3 regions of the Achromobacter sp. SD115 genome follow, and region 3 is predicted to be linked to each of the others. Evidence: predicted binding sites of a transcription regulator. Region 3 holds the regulator's gene; each other region holds the start of a gene.

Region 1 (9,783 bases), on a different contig from region 3:
CACTGAGGCCAGCGTGTCGCCGTCCTTGATGGTGCTCTTGCCTTCGCGCATTTCGGCGCGGTAGCGCAGTTCGTCCTCGCCGCCTTCGCCGGTGTTGGACTTGCCGCCGATGCGGTTCATGGCCACGGCCAGCACCGAGTGCGCCTCGGTGGAGATCGAGCCCAGCGACATGGCGCCGGTGGCGAAGCGCTTGACGATGTCCTTGGCGGATTCGACGTCGTCCAGCGGAATGGCCCGCGACGGATCGAAGCGGAACTCGAACAGGCCGCGCAGGGTCATGTGGCGACGGCTCTGGTCGTTGATGATCTGCGCGTACTCCTTGTACGTGCGGTAGTTGTTGGCGCGCGAAGCATGCTGCAGCTTGGCGATGGAGTCCGGCGTCCACATGTGCTCTTCGCCGCGCACGCGGTAGGCATACTCGCCACCCGCGTCCAGGTCGTTGGCCAGGACCGGATCGGTGCTGAAGGCGGCGCGGTGCTGGCGCAGCGCTTCCTCGGCCACCTGGAAGATGCCGATGCCTTCGATGTTGGAGGCGGTGCCGGTGAAGTACTTGTTCACCAGGGCGGTCTGCAGGCCCACGGCTTCGAAGATCTGCGCGCCGGTGTAGGACATGTAGGTGGAAATGCCCATCTTGGACATGACCTTGTTCAGGCCCTTGCCAATGGCCTTGATGAAGTTCTTGACCGCCTTTTCGGGGTCGTTCATCTTGCCCAGCGATTCCAGCGCCAGGTAGGGATGGATGGCTTCGGCGCCGTAGCCGCCCAGCAGCGCGAAGTGGTGCACTTCGCGCGCCGAGCCGGTTTCCACCACCAGGCCGGTGTTGGTGCGCAGGCCGGCGCGGATCAGGTGCTGGTGGACCGCGGAGGTCGCCAGCAGCGCGGGGATGGCCACGCGCTCGCTGTCGACCAGGCGGTCGGACACGATCAGGATGTTGTAGCCGCTGCGTACTGCGTCCACGGCGCGCGCGCACAGCGCAGCCACGCGGGCTTCGATGCCCTCGGGGCCCCAAGCGGCGGGATAGGTGATGTCCAGCTCAAAGCTGCGGAACTTCTTGCCCGTGACCTGCTCGATGTCGCGGATCTGCGCCATGGCGGCGAAGTCCAGCACCGGCTGGGACACTTCCAGGCGCAGCGGCGGATTGACGTTGTTGATGTCCAGCAGGTTCGGCTTGGGGCCGATGAAGGACACCAGCGACATCACCAGCTGTTCGCGGATGGGGTCGATCGGCGGATTGGTGACCTGCGCGAACAATTGGCGGAAGTAGTTGTAGAACGGCTTGGCGCGGTCGGACAGCACGGCCAGCGGGGCGTCGTTGCCCATCGAGCCGATGACTTCCTCGCCCGACGAGGCCATGGGTTCGAGGATGAACTTGTAGTCTTCCTGGGTCCAGCCGAAGGCTTGCTGGCGGTCCAGCAGCGACACCGACGACTGCGTGGCGACGGCGGCCTGGCGCGGCGCCGGCAGCGATTCCAGCTTGATCTGCAGGCGTTCGATCCACTGGCGGTAGGGCCGGTTGTTGGCCAGCTGCAGCTTGATCTCGGCGTCGTCGATGATGCGGCCCTGTTCCAGGTCGATCAGGAACATCTTGCCCGGCTGCAGGCGCCACTTCTTGACGATGCGGTTTTCGGGGATGGACAGCGTGCCGGCTTCGGACGCCAGGATGACCATGTCGTCATCGGTGACCAGGTAGCGGGCCGGACGCAGGCCGTTGCGGTCCAAGGTGGCGCCGATCTGGCGGCCGTCGGTGAACGCGACTGCGGCGGGGCCGTCCCACGGCTCCATCATGGCGGCGTGGTACTCGTAGAAAGCGCGGCGGCTTTCGTCCATCTGCGTGTGCTGCTCCCAGGCTTCCGGGATCATCATCATCATGGCGTGGGCCAGCGAGTAGCCCGAATTCACCAGCAGTTCCAGGCAGTTGTCGAACGTGGCGGTGTCGGACTGGCCTTCGTAGACGATGGGGTACAGCTTCTTCAGGTCGTCGCCCAGCACGGCCGACTGCATCATGCCTTCGCGGGCGCGCAGCCAGTTGAAGTTGCCCTTGACCGTGTTGATTTCGCCGTTGTGGGCGATCATGCGGTACGGGTGGGCCAGCGGCCAGGCCGGGAAGGTGTTGGTCGAGAAGCGCTGGTGTACCAGCGCCAGGGCGGACACCGTGCGGGTATCGGCCAGGTCGCGGTAGTAGCGGCCGACCTGGTCGGCCAGCAGCAGGCCCTTGTAGACCACGGTGCGCACCGAGGCCGAAGGCACGAAGTATTCCTTGCCGTGCGCCAGATGCATGTTCTGGATGGCGTGGCTGGCGGTCTTGCGGATCACGTACAGCTTGCGCTCCAGCGCGTCCGGCACCATTACGTCGGCGCCGCGGCCGATGAACAGCTGGCGGATCACGGGTTCGCAGGCGCGCACGGTGGGCGACATGGGCATGTCCACGTCCACCGGCACGTCGCGCCAGCCCAGGACGACCTGGCCCTCGGCGCGCACGGAGCGTTCCAGTTCCTGTTCGCAGGCCAGGCGCGAGGCGGTTTCCTTGGGCAGGAACACCATGGCCACGCCATACTCGCCGGGAGGCGGCAGCGTGATGCCTTGATGGCCGAGTTCGTCGCGGTAGAGCGTGTCGGGGATCTGGATCAGGATGCCGGCGCCGTCGCCCATCAGCTTGTCTGCGCCGACCGCGCCGCGGTGGTCCAGGTTTTCCAGGATCTTCAGGCCCTGCTGGATGATGGCGTGGCTTTTCTTGCCCTTGATGTGGGCCACGAAACCGACGCCGCAGGCGTCATGTTCGTTCTTGGGGTTGTACAGACCCTGGGCGGCAGGCAGCCCGATGCGGCTGGCATCGATGGGGGTCGCCTTGGGCGGGGGACAGGAGTCGATCGGGGTAATTTGGGGCATGGCGCGCTCCGCAGTGGGCCTGCGTCGTAATGTTGCAGTGCAGGAGACGGACAATACCCCCGCTATGAGTAGGGTGCAATAGGAATAAATAGGGTATGTCCCCATTTATATATAAGGCTTGTCATTCGCGGTTAATTAGGTGACGCATCAAGAGCCGCGCCATGCGGGGCTTGCCAGAGGGGTGTGCACCAGGAGGGTGCCTCCCCATCTGGCAAATAGCCATTTTTCGGTTTATGTGTCCCCAATTTAATGGGAAATTTTGCAGGTATGAAGCGATGCTTGGCGTTGCGGAAATGCAAATGCATCCGCCGGCCTGCGCTGCCGCGGCCGGAAAAAATGAAGAACCCGCCATTCAGGCGGGTCCGCAATCAGGAAGAGGTCGACGTAGGCGTCGTGGTGGGAGGCGCGGAACTCGACTCGGCGTCGGACGATGCGGCGGCTGGTTTCTTGCGCGGACGTCCGCGCTGCCCCGGGGCGACCCGGCGGCTGGCCGTATGAGCCAGGCTGGCGATGAAAGCGGGACCGCCCAGCGCCCATTGTCCGGAGACCGCCTGGTCGATACGCTGCGTTTCCTCGCGCGACAGGCCGTCCTGCAAGCGCTTGCGGTAATTGGCCTGGCGGTCGAACGGGGTATTGCCACAGGCCCAATAGTCCGCGTGATCCGACTGCCACTGCGCTGGAGCCGCGGTGGTGTTGCCGGTATGGCTGGCGGCGGAGGACCAGGGCCAGGAATCCGGATCCTGCGATGCGCCGCTGCGCACCGGATAGGTTTCCAGCCAGACCAGGGATGGCAGCACCCAGGCGCCCGGCTCCAGCAAGGCCGAGCGGTAGCGGCCCGCGAAGACCCGGCCGCCGCGCAGACGCGCCGCCAGGTTGCGGCCCAGCGTTTGCATGAGGCGTGGCAGGCCTTCCTCGTCCGCGGGCGTGGCCAGCAGCAGGATGCGGTCGTTGGCCAGCAGCCAGCCGTGAACCGAGACGCGGTGGCGTTGGGCGGACTCGCCCAGCCACGTGGCCAGTTGGTTCAGGATGTCGGCCGGCGCGGGTTGCGACGGCGCCGCCAGCGGCTGGATGAAGTTGGCCTGCACCAGTTGGGGCAGCCCAGGGGCGTACAGACGGGGCAGACGGGCCATAGTGTCAGGACTTGCGTATCTGGAAGAACGGGTTGTCTTCGCTCACGGTATATAAATAGTGCCACGGTGGGCGCTGGTCAAGTCCCGTGATCATGTCGGGGCAGGAAATCGCTTTTTTTTCTGTCGTTCGTACCCCATAAAGCCCAGGTTAACATTCGGCGACGGAACGTCGCACCGTGGGTATCCCCTAATCCGCGGGCGTTTTTTCCGACCCCTACGACCGGAGGAAAGCAATGGCAGTCGCCCTGGAACTCATTTCGCAGCATCGCTGCTTCGGCGGCTGGCAGCGCTATTACCGCCACGAGTCCGCGGAGATCGGCCTGCCCATGCGCTTCTCCGTCTACGTGCCGCCGCAGGCAGAGCAAGGTCCAGTGCCGGTGCTGTTCTACCTGGCCGGCCTGACCTGCACGGAAGAAACCTTCATGATCAAGGCAGGCGCGCAGCGCCTGGCCGCGGAGCTGGGCGTCATGCTGGTCGCTCCGGACACCAGCCCGCGCGGCGCCAACGTGCCTGGCGAGGAAGAAAGCTGGGACCTGGGTACCGGCGCGGGCTTCTACGTGGATGCCACCACGCCCGCCTGGCGCGGCCACTACCGCATGTACAGCTACGTGACGCAGGAACTGCACGGCATCGTCACGGGCGAGGCGCTGCCCGGCGACGCCTCGCGCACCGGCATCTTCGGCCATTCCATGGGCGGCCATGGCGCACTGGTGCTGGCGCTGCGCAACCCCGGCAAGTTCCGTTCGGTGTCGGCGTTCGCGCCTATCGCCGCGCCCAGCCAGTGTCCCTGGGGCAAGAAGGCGTTCGGCGCCTACCTGGGCGACAAGTCCGAGGACTGGGCCGCCTACGACGCGTCCGCGTTGATGCGCGGCGCGGCCAACCCGTTCCCCGCCGGCATCCTGATCGATCAGGGCGAGTCGGATCAGTTCCTGGCCGAACAGTTGTATCCCGAGGTATTCGAGGCGGCTTGCGCCGCCGCTGGACAGCCGCTGGACCTGCGGCGCCACCCGGGCTACGACCACGGCTACTACTTCATCTCGACCTTCATCGAGGATCACATCCGGTTTCACGTCGAGCGGCTTGGAAAACCGGCGCCCTGAGGGGGCGCTTCTATACTGGCGAGCCTGCCGCCGCAGGCTTATATCGCGCCCCGGGGCGCCGCCTGCGGTCTGTGCTCAATAGGAACGCCTGATTTGATCAACGGAATCGCTCCCTTCGTCTGGATACTGCTGGGCGCCGTCGTCGTCCTGCTGCCGGGCATCGTCATGCTGCTGGGCCGCGGCGGCCCGCGCGACGAGCGTGGCCGCAAGGTGTTCCAGTTCCGGCCGGTGCGGCGCTTGTTCGGTCTGATGCTGGTGCTGCTGGGCTGCGTGTCCGGCCTGCTGGCGCTGTCGCTGGTGCAGTTCTTCCGCCTGACGGCCGACGAGCCGGTGGCGCGCATCGAAGTCCGCCAGGTGGCCGACGGCCAGTTCCAGGTCAACGCCAGCGCGCCCGGCACCGGGAGCAAGCAGTACGTGCTCTACGGCGACCAGTGGCAGATCGACGCGCGGGTGGTGCGCTGGCGCCTGCCGGCGCTGATGGCCGGCGTGCCGCCGCTATACCGGCTGGAACGCTTGTCCGGCCGCTATAGCGACGCGGCGCGGGAGGCCTCGGCCACGCGCTCGGTGCACGCGCTGGACGACTGGCCGGCGCCTGATCTGGCGTCGCTGAAGAAGAATTTCCCGAACTGGTTCCCGTTCGTCGATGTCCAATTCGGTAGCGGCGCGTATATGCCGATGTTCGACGGCGCGCGTTACCAAGTGCTGATGGATCCGCGCGGGGCGCTGTTCGTGCGGCCCGACGGCGAGGCCACGGCCGAAGGCCTGAAGCGCCTGGGCTGGTAGCGGTGCTTCCGCACCGCGTCCGCTGAGCGGGCTGGCTGCTCCCCTGGAAGGCGTGTCGCCCTTGGCGTGTCACGGCAGGGTGGCGGTGGCCCCCGCTCCATAAAAAATAAACGGGGACATATTTAGACCAAGGAAACTTTGACGCGCCGCAATAGTCGAATTAGCACTCCCAATACTAGAGTGCTAACATCGAATCCATGTCGTTACCCCTTCGCCATCCGGAGACCCCCGCTATGAAGCAACCCAGTACCTCGTTGGCCGCTTCCGGCAACGCCCTGGCGTTGGCCATTGCCAATCCGGGCGCACTTGGCACGATCGACGCTTATATCTCCTCGGTCAACCGCCTGCCGGTCCTGTCCGCGGAACGTGAAACCGAGCTTGGCCGCCGCCTGCGCGACCAGGAAGACCTGGGCGCCGCGCGCGAACTGATTCTGTCGCACCTGCGCCTGGTGGTGTCGGTGGCCCGTCAGTACCTGGGCTATGGCCTGCCGCATGCCGATCTCATCCAGGAAGGCAACGTCGGCCTGATGAAGGCCGTCAAGCGTTTCGACCCCGAGCGCGGCGTGCGCCTGGTGTCGTTCGCCGTGCACTGGATCAAGGCCGAAATCCACGAATACATCATCCGCAACTGGCGCCTGGTGAAGGTTGCAACCACCAAGGCCCAGCGCAAGCTGTTCTTCAATCTGCGCAGCATGCGTCCCGACGGCCAGACGCTGGATCCGGATCAGGTCGACCACATCGCGCGCGAACTGAACGTGCGCCGCGAAGACGTCAGCGAAATGGAAGTGCGCCTGTCCGGCCGCGATATGTCGCTGGAAAACCAGGACGACGACGATGACAGCTACGCGCCCATCGCCTACCTGTCCGACGAAGGCCGCCAGGAACCCACCCGGGTGCTGGAACGTGCCGCGCGCGACCAGCTGCAAAGCGCCGGCCTGACCGACGCGCTGCAGGCGCTGGACCCGCGTTCGCGCCGCATCGTCGAGGCCCGCTGGCTGCAGGATGACGGCGGCGCCACGCTGCACGAACTGGCGCAGGAGTTCGGCGTGTCGGCCGAGCGCATCCGTCAGATCGAAGCGGCTGCGCTGAAAAAGATGCGCGGCAATCTCGCGTCCTGAGCCTGCTTGAGCCACACAAAGGGCCGCTGACCGCGGCCCTTTTGCTTTTCCGGCGGACCTGCAACCGCGCATGAATAAATTGATACAAATTCGGGCGGAAATTTTGCGCGGCGCAAGAAACTTAATGAGGATCGCCCCGCCTAACTTCATGTAGACCGCGAACTTCGGTTAGCAGTCTTGTCATCCGTCTCGGCTTCTCCTCTTTCCCCTCCCCTATGAGACGGATGCTTGCGGGGCACCATGCATAGCTGGTGCCCCGTTTTTTATGCGCGTCCGGTATGGGGCCGCAGGCCGAGGCCGTGGCGGACACGGTGTGTCGCCGGAAGAATGCCTAGGCCGCCTGGGCGTTGTCGGCAGCCATCTTGGCCCCGTGCCACAGCGCGTCCTGCACGCGCCGCACGCCTGTGGCCATCGAACCGTCCTGGTATAGCTTGATCCAGCGGTAGCCGGGCGCCATGTTGTCCACCACGTGCTTGCCGTCGCGGATGCTGAACTGAAAGCAGGTCGACGGCGTGGCCAGCATGCGCAGGTTGTGGCGGCGGCGGTCGAACTCGTGATGCACATGGCCCCACAGCAGCACGCGGACCTGCGGCCAGCGCGTCAGCAGCTTGAAGAGCGCCTGCGGGTTGTCGATCATCATCGAATCGTGCCAGTGGCTGTCGATCTGCATGGGATTGTGATGCATGGCGATCAGCGTGTGGCGGCCCGGCGTCTCGGCCAGCGCGGCTTCCAGCAGGTCGAGCTGGCTCGCGGGCAGATGGCCGGCGTTGGAGCCGGGCACGGTAGTGTCCAGCGCGACCACGCGCCAGGCGCCCACGTCGGTCACCGGAACCGACCATTGCGGCAATTCCTGGCGCATCACGGCCGGCAGGTCATGGTTGCCCGGCAGGCAGCGGATGCTGGCCTGCGCCAGGGCGGGCGCCTCGGACAGGACGCGCGCCAGCCGGCGATAGGCCGCGGCCTCGCCGTCCTGGGACATGTCGCCGGTGGCCAGCAGCAGATCGGGATGCTTGCCGTCCGCTTCGATCTGACGCAGTACCGCGCGCAGGCTGGCGTCCGTGTTGACGCCCAGCATCGAGGTTTCGGGCTCGCCGAACAGATGGCTGTCGGTCAGCTGGACCAGCATGGCGGGCGCATCGTCGCGCCGGGTCAGGGAATGGATCCGGGCCAAGTGCCGCTCCTGCAAAGTTCTTGTGCGATTCCACATTACCCAAAAAACACGGCGCGACGCGTATCGCTTGTCCGCATTGGGGTAACGAAACGTGCATTCTCCACGATTCCAGACAGTTTCCGGCCCGGTCGCGGGGGAAAAAGCCGCTATTCTTGTGGAACTTCACATAAGCTCCACCCAAAGAACATGGATGTAGGTTTTCTCGTATTCGGCCTGGCAGGCTTGCTGACGCTGGTCTGTTTCATGCCGCCTTTGGCGGGCCGACTCAAGCTGCCCTACTCGGTGCTGCTGGCCATCGTCGGCTGTCTGCTCGGCATCATCGTGCACGTGCACGGCTGGGCGCCCAGCTGGATCGGCGACTTCCTGGACTCGCTGGAACGCTTCGAGATTTCGTCCGAAACCTTCCTGATGGTGTTCCTGCCGGTGCTCCTGTTCGAGACCGCGCTGTCCATGAACGTGCGGCGCCTGATGGACGACATCGGCCCCATCCTCATGATGGCCATCGTGGCCGTGGTGGTCTGCACCGTGGTGGTCGGGGTGACGCTGGACGCCATTTCGCCCTATGGCCTGGTGGTCTGCCTGTTGCTGGGCGCCATCGTCGCCACCACCGATCCCGTGGCGGTGGTGGGCATCTTCCGCGAAGTGGGCGCGCCCAAGCGCCTGACTACCCTGGTCGAAGGCGAAAGCCTGTTCAACGACGCGGCCTCGATCGCCTTGTACTCGGTGCTGCTGGCCGTCCTGGGCGGCCACGGCGAACTCACCGCCAGCGGCATCTTCAACGACTTCATCGTGCACTTCATCGGCGGCGGCGTGGCCGGCTTCGCCATGGGCCGGCTGGCCTGCTTCCTGTTCGCCTGGCTGCGCGGCTTTCCCACCGCGGAAATCACGCTGACGCTGACGCTGGCCTATCTGTCCTTCTTCATTTCCGAGCACTACCTGAACGTGTCGGGCGTGGTCGCCACCGTGATCGCCGGCCTGGTGGTCGGGTCCACCGGCCGCACGCGCATGTCGCCCACCACCTTCGAGTATCTGTCCAGCGCCTGGGAACAGTTCGGGTTCTGGGCCAACTCGCTGATTTTCCTGTTCGCGGCCATGCTGATTCCCAAGCTGATGGCGGCCGCCGACTGGCAGGAACTGGCGCTGGTGGCGGTGGTGTTCGTGGCCACGCTGGTGGCGCGCGCCATCGTCGTCTTCGGCCTGCTGCCCCTGCTGGGGCTGACCCGGCTGGGAACCAAGGTCAGCAACCCCTACAAGGTGGTCATGCTGTGGGGCGGCCTGCGCGGCGCCGTGTCGCTGGCGCTGGCGCTGGCCGTGACCGAGCAGACCGGCGTGGCCGAAGAGGCGCGCCAGTTTATCGCGGTGGCCACCACCAGCTACGTGCTGCTGACCTTGTTCATCAACGGCATCAGCCTGCGTCCGCTGATCCGCATGCTGGGCCTGAACCAGCTGTCGCCGGTGGAGCGCACCATCCGCAACCAGGCCCTGGCGGTGGCGTTGGAAGACCTGCAGGGCAAGACCGAAGAGGTCGCCAAGACCGAGCACATCGGCACCGAGGTCCGCGACCGCATCCGTGCCGTGTTCGATGCCAGCCTGAC
Region 2 (9,783 bases), on a different contig from region 3:
CCCGTCAGGATGGCGATGTCTTCCAGCATGGCCTTGCGGCGGTCGCCGAAGCCAGGAGCCTTGACGGCGGTCGTCTTCAGGATGCCGCGGATGTTGTTCACAACCAGGGTGGCCAGGGCTTCGCCTTCGACGTCTTCCGCGATGATCAGCAGGGGACGGCTCGACTTGGCAACTTGTTCCAGCACGGGCAGCAGGTCACGGATGTTGCTGATCTTCTTGTCGAAAATCAGGACAAACGGATCTTCCAGAGCGGCAACTTGCTTGTCCGGGTTGTTGATGAAGTAGGGCGACAGGTAGCCGCGGTCGAATTGCATGCCTTCGACGACGTCCAGCTCGTTTTCCAGCGACTTGCCGTCTTCGACGGTGATGACGCCTTCCTTGCCGACCTTGTCCATCGCGTCAGCGATGATCTGGCCGATGGAGGTGTCGCTGTTGGCGGAGATCGAGCCGACCTGGGCGATTTCCTTGCTGGTCGTGACCGGCTTGGATTGCTTCTTCAGTTCAGCGACGGCGGCGGCGACAGCCTTGTCGATGCCGCGCTTCAGGTCGATCGGGTTGAAACCGGCGGCAACGTACTTCAGGCCTTCCTGAACGATGGCCTGGGCCAGCACGGTGGCGGTGGTGGTGCCGTCACCGGCGTTGTCGGAGGTCTTGGAGGCAACGTCCTTGACCAGCTGAGCGCCGATGTTTTCGAACTTGTCCTTCAGTTCGATTTCCTTGGCGACGGAGACGCCGTCCTTGGTCACGGTCGGGGCGCCGAACGAGCGCTCCAGCACGACGTTGCGACCCTTGGGGCCCAGGGTGGTCTTGACAGCGTTGGCGAGAACATTCACGCCGCGGACGATGCGCACGCGGGCGTCGTCACCGAACAATACTTGCTTGGCAGCCATTTCTTAGCTTCCTTCGAAAATTCGTTTGAGGCGGGGTTTACTGGACCACGGCGAGGATTTCGTCCTCGCGGATGACGAGCAGCTCTTCGCCGTCAACCTTCACGGACTGGCCGGCGTACTTGCCGAACAGCACCTTGTCGCCAGCCTTCAGGTCGACCGGCAGGATCTTGCCGTCTTCGGTCTTCTTGCCGGGGCCGACGGCCACGACTTCACCCTGGTCGGGCTTTTCAGCGGCGCTGTCGGGGATAACGATGCCCGATGCAGTCTTGCGCTCGTTTTCGAGGCGTTTGACGATCACGCGATCGCCCAGGGGACGCAAGGCCATGAGGAACTCCTGTTGCTAAAAGAGAAGGGAATGATCGGTTAGGCCCGGGAGCACTGTTAGCACTCACCGGTGTCGAGTGCTAATTATAGGGATGATGTTCTAGGGTTCAAGAGGGGGGGAGGTGGCTGTTACATATTTGGGGAAGCTGTCGAATGTCATTCCACCTGGAATTAGTTGTCGAATTGTCGAAATTCATCCGATTTGGGATTTTCGTCATCCAGTTTGGGAATCGAGAATTCTCGATATACAAGCGCTGGCACGGCCTCCAGCCGAATTTCACGTCTGGAGGTCCGATTTCCTGTGTCAACTGTAGAAGTTCATTGAACATGAAACTTTGATCACTGAGCTTGCAATGTAACAAGGGTGTGACCCTAACCCAGTTTCGGTTCTGCCACCCAGGTCAAGAAGCTGAGCTAAGGCCTATGCAAGGCCTGAAGCGTGCGATCAGGCCGGCGCTTCTTCGGCAGATATAGATACAGCCCCGTGACCAGCACGGCGATCGTCGCCTCTTATTGATCGCAACGGGCACCTTTGGCGACTTTGGGATAGCCAAATCGATGGGCATTATTGCTAGGAAACCGGGACCCGGGCAACAGGGCTAGGCCAGGTCGACGAGCAGCCGGCAAGCAGGGCGACAAGGCACAGGCCTGCAACACGGGGGCAACAGCCCCAGTACGCTGCGATATCAGCCATAATCAATCCAACCTGGCCCCGAGTGACGGGGCAGGCATTCTGTTTTCGCTCCCACATAAACCGGTAGCGGGTGGGCCGTAGCGTACTCAGTGCGGAATGTCTCAATGATGACACCGGAAACGCCAGACGACGATTTGGTACGGACCCGCAGCCACAGGCCACGCGACCTGCCCCAGGGCTTTCGGGCTGGATTGATTACGGCCATCACGGTATTGCTGGGCTTTTCGCTGGGTTTCCTGCGCTACTGGGGCTTCGACGCGCCGGGCGATTGGAGCGCGCTGTCCGTGTTGCCGGGCGTGTCCCTGTTGCTCGCCAGCCTGCTGCAGATAATTGCTCTTTACCGCGCCTTGCGTTTGGAGGATGAAGCCGAGGATGAATACCGGAAAACCGTGCGATGGTTCATCGCGTCGGCGACGCTGCTGTTGCTGGGCGTGACAGCGGCGTTGTGGGAAGTGGCGTGACAGGAGAAGGATTGGAGCGGGTGAAGGGAATCTAACCTTCGCATGGAGCTTGGGAAGCCGCCGTTTTACCATTGAACTACGCCCGCTCGGGTGTCGTGCGCCGAGACAAGACCTGGGCAGGGGTGGCGATTACAGCGCGGATTTCTGGCGGTTGGATGACGGCACATAAGGCGCGCCAACGCCTGCGGACTGTTTACGATCTCGCCAGCAACGGGTGAGCCTGCCGACATAACCAGATCGCGCCGCCGGGGCGCCAGCCTTGCCTTGGCGCGACCAGTGCTGCCAATCCACTTGGCGATAAACCCTGCAATAGGAACGGGAGGCTCGAATTGGAGTCATCCCGTTTTTTTGTTCGGACTAAAGCCGTCTCGATAAGCCGCGCTTGCCACCGGAAAATTAGGGTTATCCGGGATTCTTTATGCTTAAACTTTTGTGAAGAATGAGCGGCGGATGCAGGGCCGCCGCCGCGATGAGGCATCAAGGCGGTTCACCTGGGTGCGGCACGTGACGCACCGTGCGCGGGATCGTGGGGTGAGCCCCCATAAGGAGAATCGCATGCTGCTGCGTAGACGTTGTCTGGTCATGATGATGCTGGCGCTGGCTGGCTGGGCGACGGGCAGCCATGCGCAAACGTCGTCTCAGGCCTGGCCCGTCAAGCCTGTGCGCCTGGTCGTTGGGCTGGCACCCGGAGGACTGGTCGACGTGCTGGCGCGCACGGTGCAGCCGCACTTGGCCGAGGCCTTGAAGCAGACCGTTATCGTGGAGAATCGGGGCGGTGCGGGCGGCAACGTGGCGGGAGCCGAGGTTGTGCGCAACGGTGGAGACAACCATACCTTCTTGCTCAATCCATCGACGACCGAATCGGTCAACCCACTGATGTTCGCCAGCATGCCGTTCGATCCGCAGCGAGACCTGCGGCCGGTTGCCTTGCTGGCCAACAGCCAGTTGTTCCTGTTTGTCCGGTCCTCGCTTGGCGTCGATACGCTCGAAGAATTCGTGGAATACGCGCGCAAGCGGCCCGATCCTCTCAATTACGGTTCGGCTGGAAACGGCACGACGCCGCATCTGGCCGGCGAGCTGCTCAAGCAGGCTACTGGCATGCAGGCCACCCATGCGCCGTATCGCGGCGTCGCGCCGGCGATACAAGACTTGGCAGCGGGCCAGATCGACTTCGCGTTTGGACCCGCCACGGTCTTTCCCATGGTGCAAGCGGGCAAACTGAAGGTACTGGCGGTGGCAAGCCGGCAACGCGCTGCCGTGGCGCCCGACATACGAACCTTTTCCGAGGTCGGCATCGACGGTGTTTTCGCGGACAGCCTGTTCGGCGTGTATGCCGCGGCTGGCACCCGCGACGACGTGGTCGATCGCATGAACGCCGAAATCAACAAAGTGCTTGCGCGGCCGGAGATCCAGGCGCGCTTTCTGGATGCGGGCGCCGAGGCGCTACCGCTACGCGTGGCCGACTATGCCGCGCGCGTGCAGGACGAAAAGAAATTGTTCGCCCCGTTGATGAGGTCGTTGGGGCTAAAGGAACAGTAGATAGAACAACGATAAAAGCTCAGCCTGCGACCTGCATGCCCTCGGATTCGGCTACCGCGTTGGGACTGAGTTTGGCGCTATCCGGAGACTGAGCGCGGATACAGGCCAGCATCCACGCCAAATGCGGCGCCTGTGCGGGTGTTGAAGCTCATTCAACTCTACGAGATCATCCTTCCTCGCGCGCCGCAATCTCTGCGGCAAGCTCGGAAAGCGAAGCCGCGCCCAGGCGTTGCAGCAAGGCGTGCTCGCCTTCGCGCAGGGAATCCGCCACTAATTGGTTCGCTGCTCGTTCGACGGGGCAAGCAGGATTGTCGCCAGCCGGCCCGATGGCAAAGACCGTGCCATGGGCGATGGCTTCATGGACATCGCGCGCGGTGATGGTTTCCAGTCCCCTGGCCAGTACCCAGCCGCCGTTGCGCCCGCCCGTGGAGGTCACCATGCCGGCGGTGCGCAGCGCCGCCATGGATCGGCGCACTACCACCTCATTCGTATGCAGCATTTTGGCCAGCGTTCCAGAAGTGGTCGTGCCGCCGCGCAAATGCATGTGGATCAAGACGTGCAGCAGACGGGCAAGGCGGGTGTCATTGGCCATGGGATCGATTTACCGTAACTATAAAAGTTACGGTATTATAGCTGCACCGGATACTTCCTGAGAGCTACCCCGATGATCGACCTTGAAACACGCGATGTGACCGTCAACGGCATCACGCTCAATGTGACGGCCCAGGGCGAAGGCCCTCTCGTCGTGCTGTGCCACGGTTTCCCCGAGACCGCCTATGCCTGGCGCCACCAGCTTCCAGCCCTGGCCCGGGCGGGATTCCGCGGCGTGGCGCCGGATTTGCGCGGTTATGGTGGCAGCGACAGTCCGACGGATGTGGCGGCGTTCACGACATTGGATGTCATTGGCGACTTGGTCGCGCTTGTCGAAAGTGAGGGAGCCGATGATGCGGTGATCGTTGGGGGCGATTGGGGTGCCAGCATTGCATGGCAGGCAGCCCAACTGCGTCCGGACCGCTTTCGGGCCGTCGTCGCCCTGGGCGTTCCTATGATGCGCAGAGCGCCGGTTGCGCCCAGCCGCCTCTTCCCCAAAACCGAGTCCGCCGCGTTTTACACGCATTACTTCAACGAGCCGGGAGTTGCTGAAGGGGAATTCGAGCGCGACATCAGCGCGACCCTTCGCGCCATCTACTTCGCGGCATCGGGCGACGCCGGGCCGCGTGACGACCCCGGCACGCCCAATCCGTTTGGCATGGTCGCCGCTGGCCGGGGCCTGCTCTATTCGCTGCCTGTCCCCCAGACGTTGCCGGCCTGGCTGACTCCGTCGGATCTGGCCACCTTTGCCCGAAGCTACGCCACCAGCGGCTTTCGTGGCGGTCTCAACTATTACCGGAATCTAGACCGCAATTGGGCGCTACAGGGGGCTTTGGAGGGAAAGACGGTGGATGTGCCTGCGCTCTATCTCGTAGGGGAAAGGGATACTGGCCTGGCGATTCCCGGCATGGATCAGATCATCGCGGCCATGCCGGCCCTCGTTCCTCAACTGCGCGCCACTGAAGTCATTCCCGGCGCGGGGCATTGGTTGCAACAGGAAGCCCCCGAGGCAGTCAACAAGGCGCTCGTCGATTTCCTGAGGAGCCTTTGACCGTGCGAAGGAGCCATATTGCAATATCGCGTTGAAACTGCGTCTGCGAATCCTGACCTGAGCCGCCGCATCCCGGCAGGGCGCGCGTCGACGCGCATGATTACACTCTGATCGTCACTCGCGCATCATTCCGGAGGAAGTCGTATGCAATTGGCTCAAACATGACTGGCAGCGGAGAGATCCAGGCGTCGGTTTATACCCGATGGCACCAGTTGTCGGTGCCGTTGGCCTTCGCCTTGGCGGCGGGCAGTTTCATGTTGGTGGTGTTCAACCGCGGGCCGATCGGCCTGGCGGCCGTGCTGGCGTTGCTGGGATTGCTGGTGCCGCCGCTGGTGGCGTTCAAGGGCTATCCCACTCGCAATACCGTCAGGGTGACGGCCGAGGGGCTGGAGTTTTCGCGCCGCTCTCCCGTCGCCTTCGCCCAGTTGTCCAGCTGGGGCACTGACGACTATCTCAAGCTGGTCCGCCCCGGCCTGCCGACGTTACTGGTCAGCGCGGTGGACCTGCCCAGGCGTGAACGTCTGCTGCGCGAGTTCGAGCAGGCGTTGGCGGCGTGGCAAAAGCGCCAGCCGGCAGGTACGCAGGCGGCGCGCCGCAAGCATTTCCATGGTTCCACTGGGGGGCGCCTGGTGGGCTTGTTGATTACCGTGCTGGGGGCGGGTTCGGCAATCATGGCACTGAGCTTGCGCGAACCATCGATGTCGTTGGCTATCGTCGGCGGGCTGGGAGCCTTGTTCGGATTGACGATGCTGTTTGGCCGGCGGGGCTGAATGGTAGTGACGGCAGGCGAGCACGCCGGCGCCAACCGAGAAGCCTTGCAACGCGGGTTGGCTGAACGGGGCGGGCATCATGGGGCCGCGTGCCCTGTTCTTCCGGATCGAAGACCAGCCGGCCATGACCCTATGATTGCATGGCGCGCTGCCAGCTAAAATCCCGCTGCGCATGGACGGCTGCCAGGGACGGGCAATCTCGATGCGTTGCGTTTGCACCGTCGCCTCGCGCGACCACCGCGGCCCACTTTTGAAGCACACATGAAGAATACATTGATGGCCACGCACCTGCGCCTGGTTGGCATGGCAGCGCTCTGGGGCGCGTCCTGGTCCTGGGGCAAGGTCGTCGCCCAGTCGATGGCCCCACTGGCCGCAGCCAGCCTGCGATTCCTGTTTGCCAGTGTGGCGCTGGTCCTGTGGATGCATCGCGCCTCGGCGCTGCGGGGCCTGAAGGCTCTGACGTTCAATCAATGGCTCGGCTTGGCCGCCGCGGCGCTGGCGGGCGTCTTCGGCTACTCCAGCTTCTTCATGTTGAGCCTGCAGCTGGTGCCGGCCGGCAAGGCCGCGATCGTGGTGACGCTGAACCCCGGTGCGACCCTGCTGCTGGCCGCGATCCTGTTCCGCGAACACCTCAACTTCGCCATCCTGGCCGGCATGGTCCTGTCGGCCATCGGCGCGTATATCGCCATCGGCGGCGTGGGTTCACAAGCCGCAGCCGGCTCCAGCGTAGGCATCGGAGAACTGCTGCTGCTCGGCTGCGTGGCTTGCTGGGTGGCGTACACCTTGATCGGTCGGCTGGTGCTCAAAGGCGTGGACGCCCTGACCGCCACTACGGTCACCACCGTGATCGGCGCGCTGATGCTGCTGCTGACCAGCCTGATCGTGGAAGGCGTTCCCGCCTGGGCGAAACTGGCGCAGGCGCCCGCCAGCGCCTGGGGCAGCCTGCTGGCCCTGGCGTTCGGGGCGACCGCGATCGCCTATGCCTGGTATTTCGACGGCGTGAAGATGCTGGGCGCTGGCGCGGCCTCCGGCTACATCACGCTGGTGCCGGTATTCGGCGTGCTGTTCTCCAGCCTCTGGCTGGGCGAAGCCACCCCCGCGAATCTGTTCATCGGCGCCGCCCTCGCGATCTCGGGCATGGCGATCATGCACGTCGGCCGGCGTCGCGTCGAGGCGCGACCGCGCCGATAGCCGGCCCTCCCACGCAGCCCTATACCCACGACAACATGCCGGCCCAGGAAACCTGGCTGGACTGCGCGATTGCCGACGGTGGCCGGCTGCGCGTGATGCTGCTCGCAGCTGATCCACGGGCGGCGGCGCCCTTGCTGGCGCAGGCCCGCTCGATCGCTCATGCCCTAGCCATGCACCGCGACGCGGCGCTGCATTTCCTCTGGCACGCCGGGCGCGACAGCGGCGACCCCGAAGATCCCCACGCGACGTTCCTGCTGCGCTGATCTCCAACCTGCGTCGCTGTCGAAGCGATTGACTGACATCCATACAGCAAGAATCAGAGTTTAAAGACTGCGCTGATTTCCTATTCTGCTGCTCAGGTTGTCGAGCATGTGCGATGACCTTGCTAAAACTACTGTGAGGATCTCATCATGAGCAAGGAAGAGCAAAACAAGGCTGTAGTCGGCCGCTGGTTCACCGAATTCTGGGGAAAGAACCCCAATCTGGCCGTCATTGATGAAATCGCGGCGCCCGATATGCTGCTGCAATACTCGCTGCATGAACCGCGTCGCGGCCGGGAGGATATCCGCGCCTTCATGACGGATTTCCGCAAGGCGTTCCCCGACCTCAATTTCTGGGGAACTGCGGATCTTATCGCTGAAGGCGACTACGTGGTCGGTCAATGGGAAGGCGGCGGTACGCATACCGGGCCGGCGCACGACGATTTCCTCATTGGTGGCTTGCCTGCCGCGACCGGCCGCAAGATGCGCTTCACCGGCACCACGGTGCTGAAGGTGATCGACGGCAAGATCGTGGAAGAGCGCGGTCTGGATGATGGCGTAGCAGCGCTGACGCAGCTCGGCCTGATCAAGCCGGCTGCTCAGAATGGCGACGCCTGAGCGCAAACAGATAAGACGCGGCACTGGGCGTCTCTGCGCAGCAACGTCCATCCGCCGTGCCGTTGAGCGGCCCGCAATAACGCGGGCCGCTTTTTTTCCATTTGGTCCCGACGCGCGGAAACTTGAATCTCTTCCAGGTGAGGCGCCTCAATCTCCTCAGGCAAGCCAAGGAAAATTGCGACTTCTGTACCGCCGGCGTTGTGGCCGACGAGGTCCTGATCGAGCACAAGGGAGTCAGGCCGGTCGTTCCATTGATTGATGCAACGAATTCGACCGCAAAGATCGGAGTTTCAAGCAGGCCGCGTATTTCTACACTGACCCTATGTATTGACTAAAGAGGTTGCCATGCAAACCCGTACGGATTTCACATTCAAGTACCACTTCCGCGCTCCGGGGTGTCACGTAGAAGGCCCAATCCGCTTCGCCATCGGAAATACGGTGCTGGGCCTGGTGGTCGTAGGTCGCAGTCAGCGCGGTATTTGCGCGATTTTCTTGGGCGAGGACGCCGAGGCGCTGCGTGGCCAGCTCGCGTCTGCATTTCCCGGCACCGCGTTGCAGGCGGACCAGGCCGCCTTGACTCGCGAACTCAGCCAGGTGATTGCGTTCATCGACAAGGATACGGCTGAAGGCGTGATCAACCTCGACATAGGCGGCACTGCGTTCGAGCAAAAGGTATGGCAGGCGTTGTGCGGCATTCCGGCAGGCAAGACCCGCAGTTACGGTGACGTGGCGCGCGATCTCGGCGTACCCGAGGCGGTTCGTGCCGTGGCCGGCGCCTGCGCGGCCAATGTGTTGGCCATCGCCATTCCTTGCCATCGCGTGGTCCGCAGGGACGGCTCCGTCTCCGGATATCGTTGGGGCGTCGAGCGCAAACGCGCACTGCTCGCCATGGAGTCGGCCGTCCAGCTTGCAGAGGTTGGGACATGAGCACCGGGAGCATTGCGACACGCCGAGTTGGACGGCGTGGTGCCTAGCCTGGATGCCGCGCGCCGTCTGCCGGACTCAGCCTTTGTGCGTGCAGCTGCGTCGTGAATTGAGCGATTGATCGGGAGACGGTTCGTGACCACATTTGATATCTTGCTGGACCGGCTGGACTGGGAGGCGCTACGCGCGCAACTCGATGCCGACGGCTATGCCCTGCTGCCCGGTCTGCTCGATGCGAGCTCGGCGCGCGGCCTGGCGCATTCGGTTTCTGCGGGTGACTCCCGCCGGGTCACGCTGGAATCCGCTGAACTCGGCCGCGGCGAGCTGTTCTATTTCGACAAGGCCATGCCGGCTCCGCTGCAGAACTGGCGCTCGGGTTTCTACCGGCGCCTCGCGCCCATCGCCAATCGCTGGCAGGAGATCCTGGGCGTCGCACACCGCTATCCGGACGAGCTGGATGAGTACTTGCG
Region 3 (9,783 bases):
GTTGCCCGCGGCGATTTCGCGCTCGCCCTGGAACACCTTGATCGTCACGGCCGGCTGGTTGTCGTCAGCGGTCGAGAAGGTCTGCGAGAACCGGGTCGGGATGGTCGTGTTCTTCTGGATCATCTTGGTCATCACGCCGCCCAGGGTTTCGATACCCAGGGACAGGGGGGTGACGTCCAGCAGCAGCACGTCCTTGCGGTCGCCCGACAGCACGGAACCTTGAATGGCGGCGCCAGCGGCGACGGCTTCATCGGGGTTCACGTCCTTGCGCGGATCCTTGCCAAAGAATTCCTTCACCTTTTCCTGGACCTTGGGCATACGGGTCATGCCGCCGACCAGGATCACGTCGTCGATGTCGGAAACCTTCACGCCGGCGTCCTTGATGGCCACGCGGCAGGGCTCGATCGTACGTTCGACCAGTTCTTCGACCAGCGCTTCCAGCTTGGCGCGCGTGATCTTCAGGTTCAGGTGCTTCGGACCGGAGGCGTCCGCCGTGATGTACGGCAGGTTGATTTCGGTCTGTTGCGTCGAGGACAGCTCGATCTTGGCCTTTTCGGCCGCTTCCTTCAGGCGCTGCAGGGCCAGCACGTCCTTGGACAGATCGACGCCTTGTTCCTTCTTGAACTCGGCAATGATGTAGTCGATGATGCGCTGGTCGAAGTCTTCGCCGCCCAGGAAGGTGTCGCCGTTGGTCGACAGCACTTCGAACTGCTTTTCGCCATCCACGTCGGCGATTTCGATGATGGACACGTCGAACGTACCGCCGCCCAGGTCATACACGGCGATCTTGCGGTCGCCCTTTTCGGTCTTGTCCAGGCCGAACGCCAGCGCCGCGGCGGTGGGTTCGTTGATGATGCGCTTGACTTCCAGGCCGGCGATGCGGCCGGCGTCCTTGGTGGCCTGGCGCTGGCTGTCGTTGAAGTAGGCGGGCACGGTGATGACGGCCTCGGTCACTTCTTCGCCCAGGTAGTCCTCGGCGGTCTTCTTCATCTTGCGCAGCACGTCGGCCGACACTTGGGGAGGCGCCATCTTCTTGCCGCGCACTTCCACCCAGGCGTCGCCATTGTCGGCCTTGACGATGGCATAGGGCATCAGGTTGATGTCCTTCTGCACCGCTTTTTCTTCAAACTTGCGGCCGATCAGGCGCTTCACCGCGTACAGGGTGTTGCGCGGGTTGGTCACGGCCTGGCGCTTGGCCGGCGCGCCGACCAGGGTCTCGCCATCGTCCATGTAGGCGACGATGGAGGGGGTGGTGCGAGCGCCTTCCGCGTTTTCAATGATTTTGACCTGCCCGCCGTCCATGACAGCCACGCAGCTGTTGGTCGTGCCCAGGTCAATGCCAATAATCTTGCTCATGGTCGGTTACCTTGATTGAATCTATGAAAATAGGGAGAAACTTCTTGTCCCCACATAACTGGGGCTGCCCGCAGGGTTTTTCAAGACGCCTGGCCGGAATTTTCTACAGCCGCTTCCTGCAGGCGATGCATGGCCGCGGTGAACTGGGGCAAGCCGGGCCAGCCGGTGATGCGGCCCAGCCGCTTCCCGGCCCGATACAGCACGAAAGTGGGGACGCCATGCAGCGAAAAGCGCCTTCCCAGCGCTTCGTCCGCGTAGACATCGGCCTCGAACCAGGTCAGGCCCAGTCCCAGCAGCGTTTCCTGATGCAGCAGGGCCGCCTGCTTGAAAAGATTGCAGTTGTAGCAATCCTGGCCCCACAGGAACACGCAGCGCAGATCCGTCCCCGGCGCCTGGACCACCGCCGCGTCGAATCCCTCGGTGTCGACATGGCGCATGCCGAACACCTGGAAAACCTGGGCGGGGTCGAACCGGGGTTCCGTCATGGCGCGCAGCCTGTTCAGCCCTGGCCGGCGGACACCACCACCAAGGCCGGGCGCAGGGTCCGGTCGGCGATGGCATAGCCCTTCTGCAGCAGCTGCACCACGGTATTGGCGGGCTGCTCGGCGGGTATGGACGAAATGGCCTGATGCTGGTGCGGGTCGAACTTGTCGCCCTGCACCGGCGCGATTTCCTTGAGCAGATTGCGCTCGAAACCGGCCGTCAATTGCTTGAGCGTCACTTCCACGCCCTCGCGCAGCGTTTCAACGGTCTGGTCAGGCTGGGCCAGCGCGGCTTCCAGGCTGTCCTTGACCGGAACCAGGCTTTCAGCGAAAGACTCGATGCCGAACTTGCGCGCCTTGGACACGTCTTCCTGGGCGCGGCGGCGCACGTTCTCGGCTTCGGCCCGGATGCGCAGAAGCTGGTCCTGCTGCTCGTTGACGGTAGCCTGGGCGGCGTCCAGCTGGGCGCGCAACTCGTTCAGCTCGGCCTGCATGGCGTCCTCGGCGGCGGAGGCCGCATCGGCGTTTTGGCCGACTTCGGGCGTCTGGTCTACAGGCTCGTTGGGTGCCGTCATGGGGAATCCTCCAAAAAGTATGGCTTTCGCAGACATGAATGGGGGCCAATACCCCTATTTCAAGCCCGGGAAAGCAAATATTCCCTGACGGCGCCGGGCAGCAGAGACAGGCGGAATGTAATCAAGAATCCGCCCAATTTCTGCCAAATGCCGTCAAATCTCAGACCGCAAGCATAAATTCGGCGCGTTCCGCTGCCATCCGGCTAACGGCGGACACCTGCCGCCGAAAGCTACTTCTTGTGCGGTTGCGCGGGCGCGACCGGGTCGCTGGCGGGAAAACTGTCCTTCAGGGCGCGGTCCACGGCCCGATCCTCGTCGGGCTCGGGGCTGATCGCGATGGGATCGCTGGCGGGAAAGGTCTCGGCGAGCGCCTCGTCCAGTTCGTGTTCCACCTGATCTTCGTCCACAGGGGTGCTGACCTGCCCCTTTTTGACGACCTTGCCAGTCTTGGGATCATGGTGCATGCGCCTTCTCCTTCAAGTCCGTGATTTGCGTGGGCCACCCCTGCAAGTGGCGTGCCACCAGGTCGGCCAGCCCCGCGATCCAGGCCGGATCGTCGTTGATCGCCGGAATGTAGCGGAAGCGCTTGCCGCCGGCCCCAATAAAGGCGTCGCGGCATTCCAGGCTGATCTCTTCCAGGGTTTCCAGACAGTCTGCCACAAAACCCGGACACACCACATCGACCTCGGTCACCCCTGCAGCGGCCAGCGCCTTGAGGGTGGGTTCGGTGTAGGGTTCCAGCCAGCGGGCGGTGCCGAAACGGCTCTGGAAGGTCACCTCGATCTGTTCGCGCGGCAGCGACAGGCGCTGGCCCAGCAGGCGCGCGGTATCCATGCAATCGCGGTAGTACGGATCGCCCAGTTCGATCGAATAGCGCGGCAGGCCATGGAAGCTCATGACCAGCTTCTGCGGCTTGCCGTGTTCCTGCCAATAGCGCTCGATCCGGCCGGCCAGCGCGTCCAGGTAGGCTGGCTCTTCGTGGAAGCGCTTGATGAAGCGCAGCTCGGGCTGGTCGCGCAGGCGGCCGGCGTGGCGGGTGACCGCGTCCACCACCGTGGCGGTAGTGCTGGCGGCGTACTGGGGATAGAGCGGGACGGTCAAGATGCGTTCGCAGCCCTGCTTGCGCAGGCGCGAGATGGCATCGGGGATCGAAGGATTGCCGTAGCGCATGCCCAGCTCCACCACCGCGTCGATGCCAGCCCCGGCCAGGGCGGCGCGCACGCCGTCGGCCTGCCGCTGGCTGTACACCATCAGCGGCGAACCTTCCTTCAGCCAGACGCCGGCATAGCGCGGCTCCAGCTTCTTGGGCCGCGAGGTCAGGACCAGGCAATGCAGGATGGGCTTCCACAGATAGCGCGGGATCTCGATCACGCGCGGGTCGGACAGAAACTCGCCCAGATACTTGCGTATGTCCTGCTTGCCCGGACTGTCCGGCGTACCCAGGTTCACCAGCAGCACACCGACCTTGCCGGGCCCGCGCGGCGCGGGGTCTTCGTCGAAGGGGTCTTCCTGCTCGGGTTCCGGCAGATAACGCTCAGGCCACAGGTACTTGAACAGGCGAAGAAACACAAACACTCCCCTTCCTCCGCGAGGAGGACGTAGCTTCGGATGGACCTACTGGTTATGGCTGAGGGCGTTGGACAGCAAGCGCGCCGTGATATCCACAATGGGAATGACGCGTTCATAGGACATGCGGGTGGGGCCGATGACGCCCAGCGTGCCCACAACCTTGCCGTCCACGCCATAAGGCGCGGTGATGACCGAGACCTCTTCCATCGGCACCAGCTGCGAATCGCCGCCGATGTAGATCTGCACGCCCTGGGCGCGGGTAGACACGTCCAGCAGCTGCAACAGGTCGGTCTTTTTCTCGAACAGCGAGAACATTTTGCGCAGGCGGTCCATGTCGGAGGCGATGTCGGTAACATCCAGCAGCTTGCGCTCGCCGGAGATGACCATGGCGTCGCCGTCCTCGGCGGCCTCCGCGCTGGCTTCGACCGCGGCCTGCATCAAGCGCGAGATATCCTCACGCAGCTGCGCCAGTTCGGTCGACAGCGTCTGGCGCACCGCGTTGAAGGACTTGCCGGCAAAGTGCATGTTGAAGAAATTGCCGGCTTCCAGCAATTCCGCCTCGGCGTAATCGCGCTGGACAAAAAGAATGCGGTTCTGGACATCGCCGTCGGGCGTGACGATGATGAGCAGCACGCGCTTGTCGGACAGGCGGATGAATTCGATCTGGCGAAAAACCTGGGCGCGCTTGGGCGTCAGCACCACCCCCGCGAATTGGGTCAGGTTGGACAGCAGCGCCGCCGCCGCGTTAACGGCCCGGGTGGGTTCGGCGGCCGCCAGCATCTCGCCCATGTTGTGCGGCTCGAGCTGGTAGGACTGCACCGCCAGCAGCGAATCGACGAACATGCGGTAGCCCCGCGGCGTGGGAACGCGGCCGGCGGAGGTGTGCGGGCTGTGGATCAGTCCTAGTTCTTCGAGATCCGACATCACATTGCGGATCGTGGCCGGGGACAAGTCGAATACTTTCGATAGCGTCCGCGAGCCGACTGGCTGCCCATCGGCGATATAGCGTTCGATCAACGCTTTCAGTAGTGCGCGTGCGCGGTCATCCATAACAAGTATTTTAGGGAATCTTTTTCAATTGAGGCGATTTTTGTCCCGCAAGCGCATATGCGGCCCCATATAATCGGCTAAACCACCCATTCCGGGCTGGTTTCGGCTTTGGGTCCGGCCTTTTTGATACGCAAGCAGCCATGCACTTTCCTACCGTAGCCCTGATCGGCAGATACCAGGATACCGGCCTGGACACACCGCTGAGAGCACTGGCCCACGCGCTGACGCAAGCGGGCCGGCAAGTGCTCATCGATGCGGACACGGCGCGCAATACCGGATTGACCGAATACCCCGTCGCCACGCTCGAGGAAATCGGCAAGACCGCGTCGCTGGCCGTGGTCATGGGCGGCGACGGCACCGTGCTGGGCGCAAGCCGCCACCTGGCGCCGTATGGCATGCCGCTGGTCGGCATCAACCACGGGCGCCTGGGCTTCATCACCGACATCGCGCTGCAGGACGCGCACGCTGCACTGGCGCGCGTGCTCGAAGGCAGCTTCCAGATCGAAGAACGCATGCTGCTGGAAGGCAGCGTGTGGCGCGGCGACCAGAAGATGTATTCCGCCTCCGCCCTGAACGACGTGGTGCTGAACCGCGCGGGACGCGGCGGCATGATCGAAGTGCGGGTGGAGCTGGACGGCGCCTTCATGTACACGCAGCGCGCCGACGGCCTGATCATCGCCACCCCCACGGGTTCCACCGCGTACGCGCTGTCCGCCAACGGCCCCATCCTGCATCCCGGCATGAATGCCATGGTGCTGGTGCCCGTGGCGCCGCAAACGCTGTCCAACCGCCCCATCGTCATCCCCGACTCCGGCGTGCTGAACATGACGCTCACGGCCATGGGCCGCGTCGAAGTCGGCGCCAGCGTGCATTTCGACATGCAGACCTGGTCCGACCTGCAACCGGGCGACCGCATCGTCGTGCAGCGCGCCCCCTATACCATCCGCTTCGTGCATCCCGAAGGCTACAGTTTCTTCTCCACCCTGCGCCGCAAGCTGCACTGGAACCTGATGCCCGAAGCCTCCGACAACGTAGAGTAGTAAGCGCCCCGACATGCTGCGCACCCTGCATATCCGCGACTTCGTCATCGTCGAACAGACCGAGATCCATTTCGGCCCCGGCTTCAGCGTCTTTTCCGGCGAAACCGGCGCGGGCAAATCCATACTGGTGGACGCGCTGGCGCTCGCGCTGGGCGAACGCGGCGACGCCAGCATGCTGCGCGAAGGCGCGCCGCGCGCCGACATCACCGCGGTCTTCGACACGCCCAAGGGGCTGGTCGCCTGGCTGCAAGAGCGCGAGATCGACGCCGACGCAGAGCTGTCCCTGCGCCGCGTGATCGACGCCCAGGGCCGCAGCCGCGCCTACATCAACGGCACGCCCGCCACCGTGGCGCAGTTGCGCGAACTGGGCGACAGCCTGGTCGACATCCACGGCCAGCATGCGCACCAAAGCCTGATGCGCGCCGACGCCCAGCGCGACCTGCTGGACGCTCACGGCGGCCATGGCGAACTGCGCAACGCGGTCGGCCAGGCCTGGAAGCAGTGGCGCGCGCTGGCGCGCCAGCTGGAGTCCGCCGAAAAAGACGCCGCCAGCCTGGCCACCGAACGCGACCGCCTGCAATGGCAAGTCGACGAACTCGACCAGTTGAACCTCGGCCCCGACGAATGGGACGCGCTGCAGTCCGAACACACTCGCCTGTCGCACTCGCAATCGCTGCTGGACGGCGCCACGCAGATCATTGACGCCCTCGACGGCGAAGGCGACTCCGCGCACCACCGGCTCACGTCTGCCAACCATCGCATCCAGCAGATGCTGCGCCATGACCCCGGCCTGCAAGGCGTGCACGATGAACTGGAATCGGCGCGCATCGCCATCAGCGAGGCCGTGTCGGACCTCAACAACTACGTCAGCCGCGTCGACCTCGATCCGCAGCGGCTCGTGACTGTAGAGGCGCGCCTGGGGCTGGTGTTCGAAACCGCCCGAAAATTCCGCGTCGAACCCGATGCGCTCTGCGAACTGCGCGACACGCTGCATGCGCAGCTCGCCGCCCTGCAGGCAGCGGGCGACATCGATGCCCTGCGTGCCCAGGCGCAGGCCGCGCAGGCGCAGTACGACGCTGGCGCGGCGAAATTGACGACGGCGCGCCGCAAGGTCGCCAAGGACCTCGGCAAGCAGGTCACGCAGGCCATGCAGACGCTGGCCATGCAGGGTGGCAGGTTCGAGCCCACCCTGGCCGCATCGGCGCCCTCCGCACATGGCAACGAGCAGGTCGAATTCCTGGTGGCCGGCCACGCCGGCACCACGCCACGCCCGCTCGCCAAGGTGGCCTCGGGCGGCGAACTGTCGCGGATCTCGCTGGCGCTGTCCGTCATCGCCAGCCGCGCCGCGCGCGTGCCCACGCTGATCTTCGACGAAGTCGACAGCGGCGTCGGCGGCGCGGTGGCCGAGGCCGTCGGCAAGCTGCTGCGCGAACTCGGCGAACGCCATCAGGTCCTGTGCGTGACCCACCTGCCCCAGGTCGCGGCCTGCGCCAATAACCAGTTCCTGGTCAGCAAGGCCGAATCGCGCGGCGCGACCCGTTCCAGCATCGAAGAACTGGACGCTCCCGCCCGCGTCGAGGAAATCGCGCGCATGCTGGGCGGCATCAAGCTCACCGCAACCACCCGCGAACATGCCCGCGAAATGCTGGCTGGCTTCGGGCAGGACTGAAAGCCCCGCCCCGCAACGGCACGCGCGGCGGTAACGCCGGATTTCATCACGCAAAAAAAGCCCCTTCAACCTGAAGGGGCTTTGGATCTCGCATACCCGCTGCGAGCGTGGCCGCGGGCTGGACTACCGGACCAGGATCAGCGGCCCTTCATGCAGCTGCCGCAAATGCCGTACAACACCATGGCGTGGCTTTCCAGCGCGAAGGCGTTGTCCTTGGCAATCTTTTGCTGACGCTTTTCGATCTCGGGGTCCGAAAACTCGACCACCTTGCCGCAGTTCGTGCAGATCAGGTGATCGTGATGATCGCCGTCGTTGAGCTCGAACACCGCCTTGCCGCTGTCGAACTGGCTGCGGGCAAGAATGCCGGCCTGTTCGAACTGGGTCAGGACGCGGTAGACGGTAGCCAGCCCGATTTCGACGTTTTCGCCGATCAGGGCGCGATAGACGTCTTCGGCGCTCAGGTGCCGTTGATCCGATTTCCGGAAAATATCAAGAATTTTCAGGCGGGGGAACGTCGCCTTCAAACCCATGTTCTTCAGTTCGCTTTGGTCGCTCATGGTGTAATCGCTCTCCGTCCGCGTTGGCATGGGCAGGATAGGTTCACCGCGAGCCGGCTCACCGAAATCATGCCGCCACGCGGAACTATCCTTATGAAACCTTTATGATAACGGTTTTGTCTGCTTCCAAATAATAGGGGCGCGTAGTGTCCATGATTGCACGAATTCCCTCCCGCTCGCTGAAGACCGGCCTGGCGGTGGCCGCCTTGGCCGTCGCCCTGGCCGGATGCTCGGGGGACAAGTGGGGCTTCCCCTACAAAGCCGGCGTCCAGCAAGGAAACTGGATCACCCAGGAGCAGGTGGCCCTGCTGCAGCCCGGCATGACGCGCGAACAGGTGCGCTTCGCCCTCGGCAGCCCGACGCTGACCAGCGTGCTGCACGCCAACCGCTGGGACTACCCCTACTACTACAAGCCCGGTTACGGCGACGCCCAGGAACGCAAATTCACGGTCTGGTTCGAAAACGACCGCCTGACCCGCTGGGAAGGCGACAAGCAGCCTGACCTGCAGCCGTACCAGATCAATACGCCCAACGCCGTCGCCGACGAAAAGGCGGACAAGCGCCTCACGGAAGACGAAGCCCGCCAGAAGGAAGAGGAAGACCAGCGCAAGCGCGACGCCGCCGCACCGGTCAGCCCCCTCAACCAGTATCCTGGCCAGCCGGGCAACGCCCCCGAGCCGCTCAAGTAACACCAAGGACTATCCATGCGTATTGCAATTGCCGGCGCCAGCGGCCGGATGGGCCAGATGCTGATCGAAGCCGTCCTGAACGCCTCCGGGCTGCAGCTCGCCGTGGCGCTCGACCGCCAGGGCTCGGCCGCGCTGGGCCAGGATGCCGGCGCGCCCTTGGGCAAGCAGACCGGCGTGGCCATCACCGATGATCTCGACGCACTGGCCCAGGCCGACTGCCTGATCGACTTCACCCGTCCGGAAGGCACGCTCGAACACCTGCAGGCCTGCGTCAAGCACGGCGTGAACGCCGTGATCGGCACCACCGGTTTCGACGACAACGGCCGCGCCGAGATCGAAGTCGCCGCCCAGAAGATCGGCATCGTCTTCGCGCCCAACATGAGCGTGGGCGTCAACGCCACGCTCAAGCTGCTGGACATGGCCGCGCGCATCCTGAACTCCGGCTACGACGTCGAAGTGTTCGAAGCGCACCACCGCAATAAGGTCGACGCGCCCTCGGGCACCGCGCTGAAAATGGGCGAAACCATCGCTTCGGCCTGGAACGTGGCCCTGCCGGACGTCGCCACCTGGAGCCGGCACGGCGATACCGGCGTGCGCAAACCCGGCACCATCGGTTTCTCCGTACTGCGCGGCGGCGACATCGTCGGTGACCACACGGTGTCCTTCTGCGGCACCGGCGAACGCATCGAGATCACGCACCGCTCGGCCAGCCGCGCCACCTACGCGGAAGGCGCCCTGCGCGCAGCCCGGTTCCTGGACGGCAAGCACAACGGCCTGTACGACATGCAGTCCGTGC

What was found. Region 3 encodes HrcA, which represses chaperone genes, less so after heat shock. Its sites were predicted from a motif close to TTAGCACTCNNNNNNNNNGAGTGCTAA; they were not measured.
Positions count from the first base shown of each region.
Region 1: a site for HrcA is predicted at 6,060-6,086, ahead of rpoH (RNA polymerase sigma factor RpoH). Genes of this name have one in related genera too.
Region 2: a site for HrcA is predicted at 1,272-1,298, ahead of groES (co-chaperone GroES). Genes of this name have one in related genera too.

Region 1 is NZ_JADIJM010000012.1:166,185-175,967, reverse strand. It holds gene IPU70_RS18390 (glutamate synthase-related protein) at 1-2,886, opposite strand, end outside; gene IPU70_RS18385 (hypothetical protein) at 3,255-4,016, opposite strand; gene fghA (S-formylglutathione hydrolase) at 4,250-5,116, shown strand; gene IPU70_RS18375 (hypothetical protein) at 5,210-5,899, shown strand; gene rpoH (RNA polymerase sigma factor RpoH) at 6,133-7,017, shown strand; gene cpdA (3',5'-cyclic-AMP phosphodiesterase) at 7,349-8,188, opposite strand; gene IPU70_RS18360 (cation:proton antiporter) at 8,375-9,783, shown strand, end outside.
Region 2 is NZ_JADIJM010000018.1:44,437-54,219, forward strand. It holds gene groL (chaperonin GroEL) at 1-890, opposite strand, end outside; gene groES (co-chaperone GroES) at 928-1,215, opposite strand; gene IPU70_RS22950 (hypothetical protein) at 2,013-2,369, shown strand; gene IPU70_RS22955 (tripartite tricarboxylate transporter substrate binding protein) at 2,925-3,908, shown strand; gene IPU70_RS22960 (Rrf2 family transcriptional regulator) at 4,075-4,500, opposite strand; gene IPU70_RS22965 (alpha/beta fold hydrolase) at 4,573-5,550, shown strand; gene IPU70_RS22970 (hypothetical protein) at 5,712-6,320, shown strand; gene IPU70_RS22975 (DMT family transporter) at 6,582-7,511, shown strand; gene IPU70_RS22980 (hypothetical protein) at 7,547-7,774, shown strand; gene IPU70_RS22985 (ester cyclase) at 7,922-8,389, shown strand; gene IPU70_RS22990 (methylated-DNA--[protein]-cysteine S-methyltransferase) at 8,735-9,316, shown strand; gene IPU70_RS22995 (2OG-Fe(II) oxygenase) at 9,449-9,783, shown strand, end outside.
Region 3 is NZ_JADIJM010000017.1:136,201-145,983, reverse strand. It holds gene dnaK (molecular chaperone DnaK) at 1-1,356, opposite strand, end outside; gene IPU70_RS22625 (thioredoxin family protein) at 1,437-1,841, opposite strand; gene grpE (nucleotide exchange factor GrpE) at 1,856-2,413, opposite strand; gene IPU70_RS22615 (hypothetical protein) at 2,644-2,877, opposite strand; gene hemH (ferrochelatase) at 2,867-3,982, opposite strand; gene hrcA (heat-inducible transcriptional repressor HrcA) at 4,028-5,032, opposite strand; gene IPU70_RS22600 (NAD kinase) at 5,173-6,072, shown strand; gene recN (DNA repair protein RecN) at 6,086-7,741, shown strand; gene fur (ferric iron uptake transcriptional regulator) at 7,879-8,298, opposite strand; gene IPU70_RS22585 (outer membrane protein assembly factor BamE) at 8,451-8,987, shown strand; gene dapB (4-hydroxy-tetrahydrodipicolinate reductase) at 9,003-9,783, shown strand, end outside.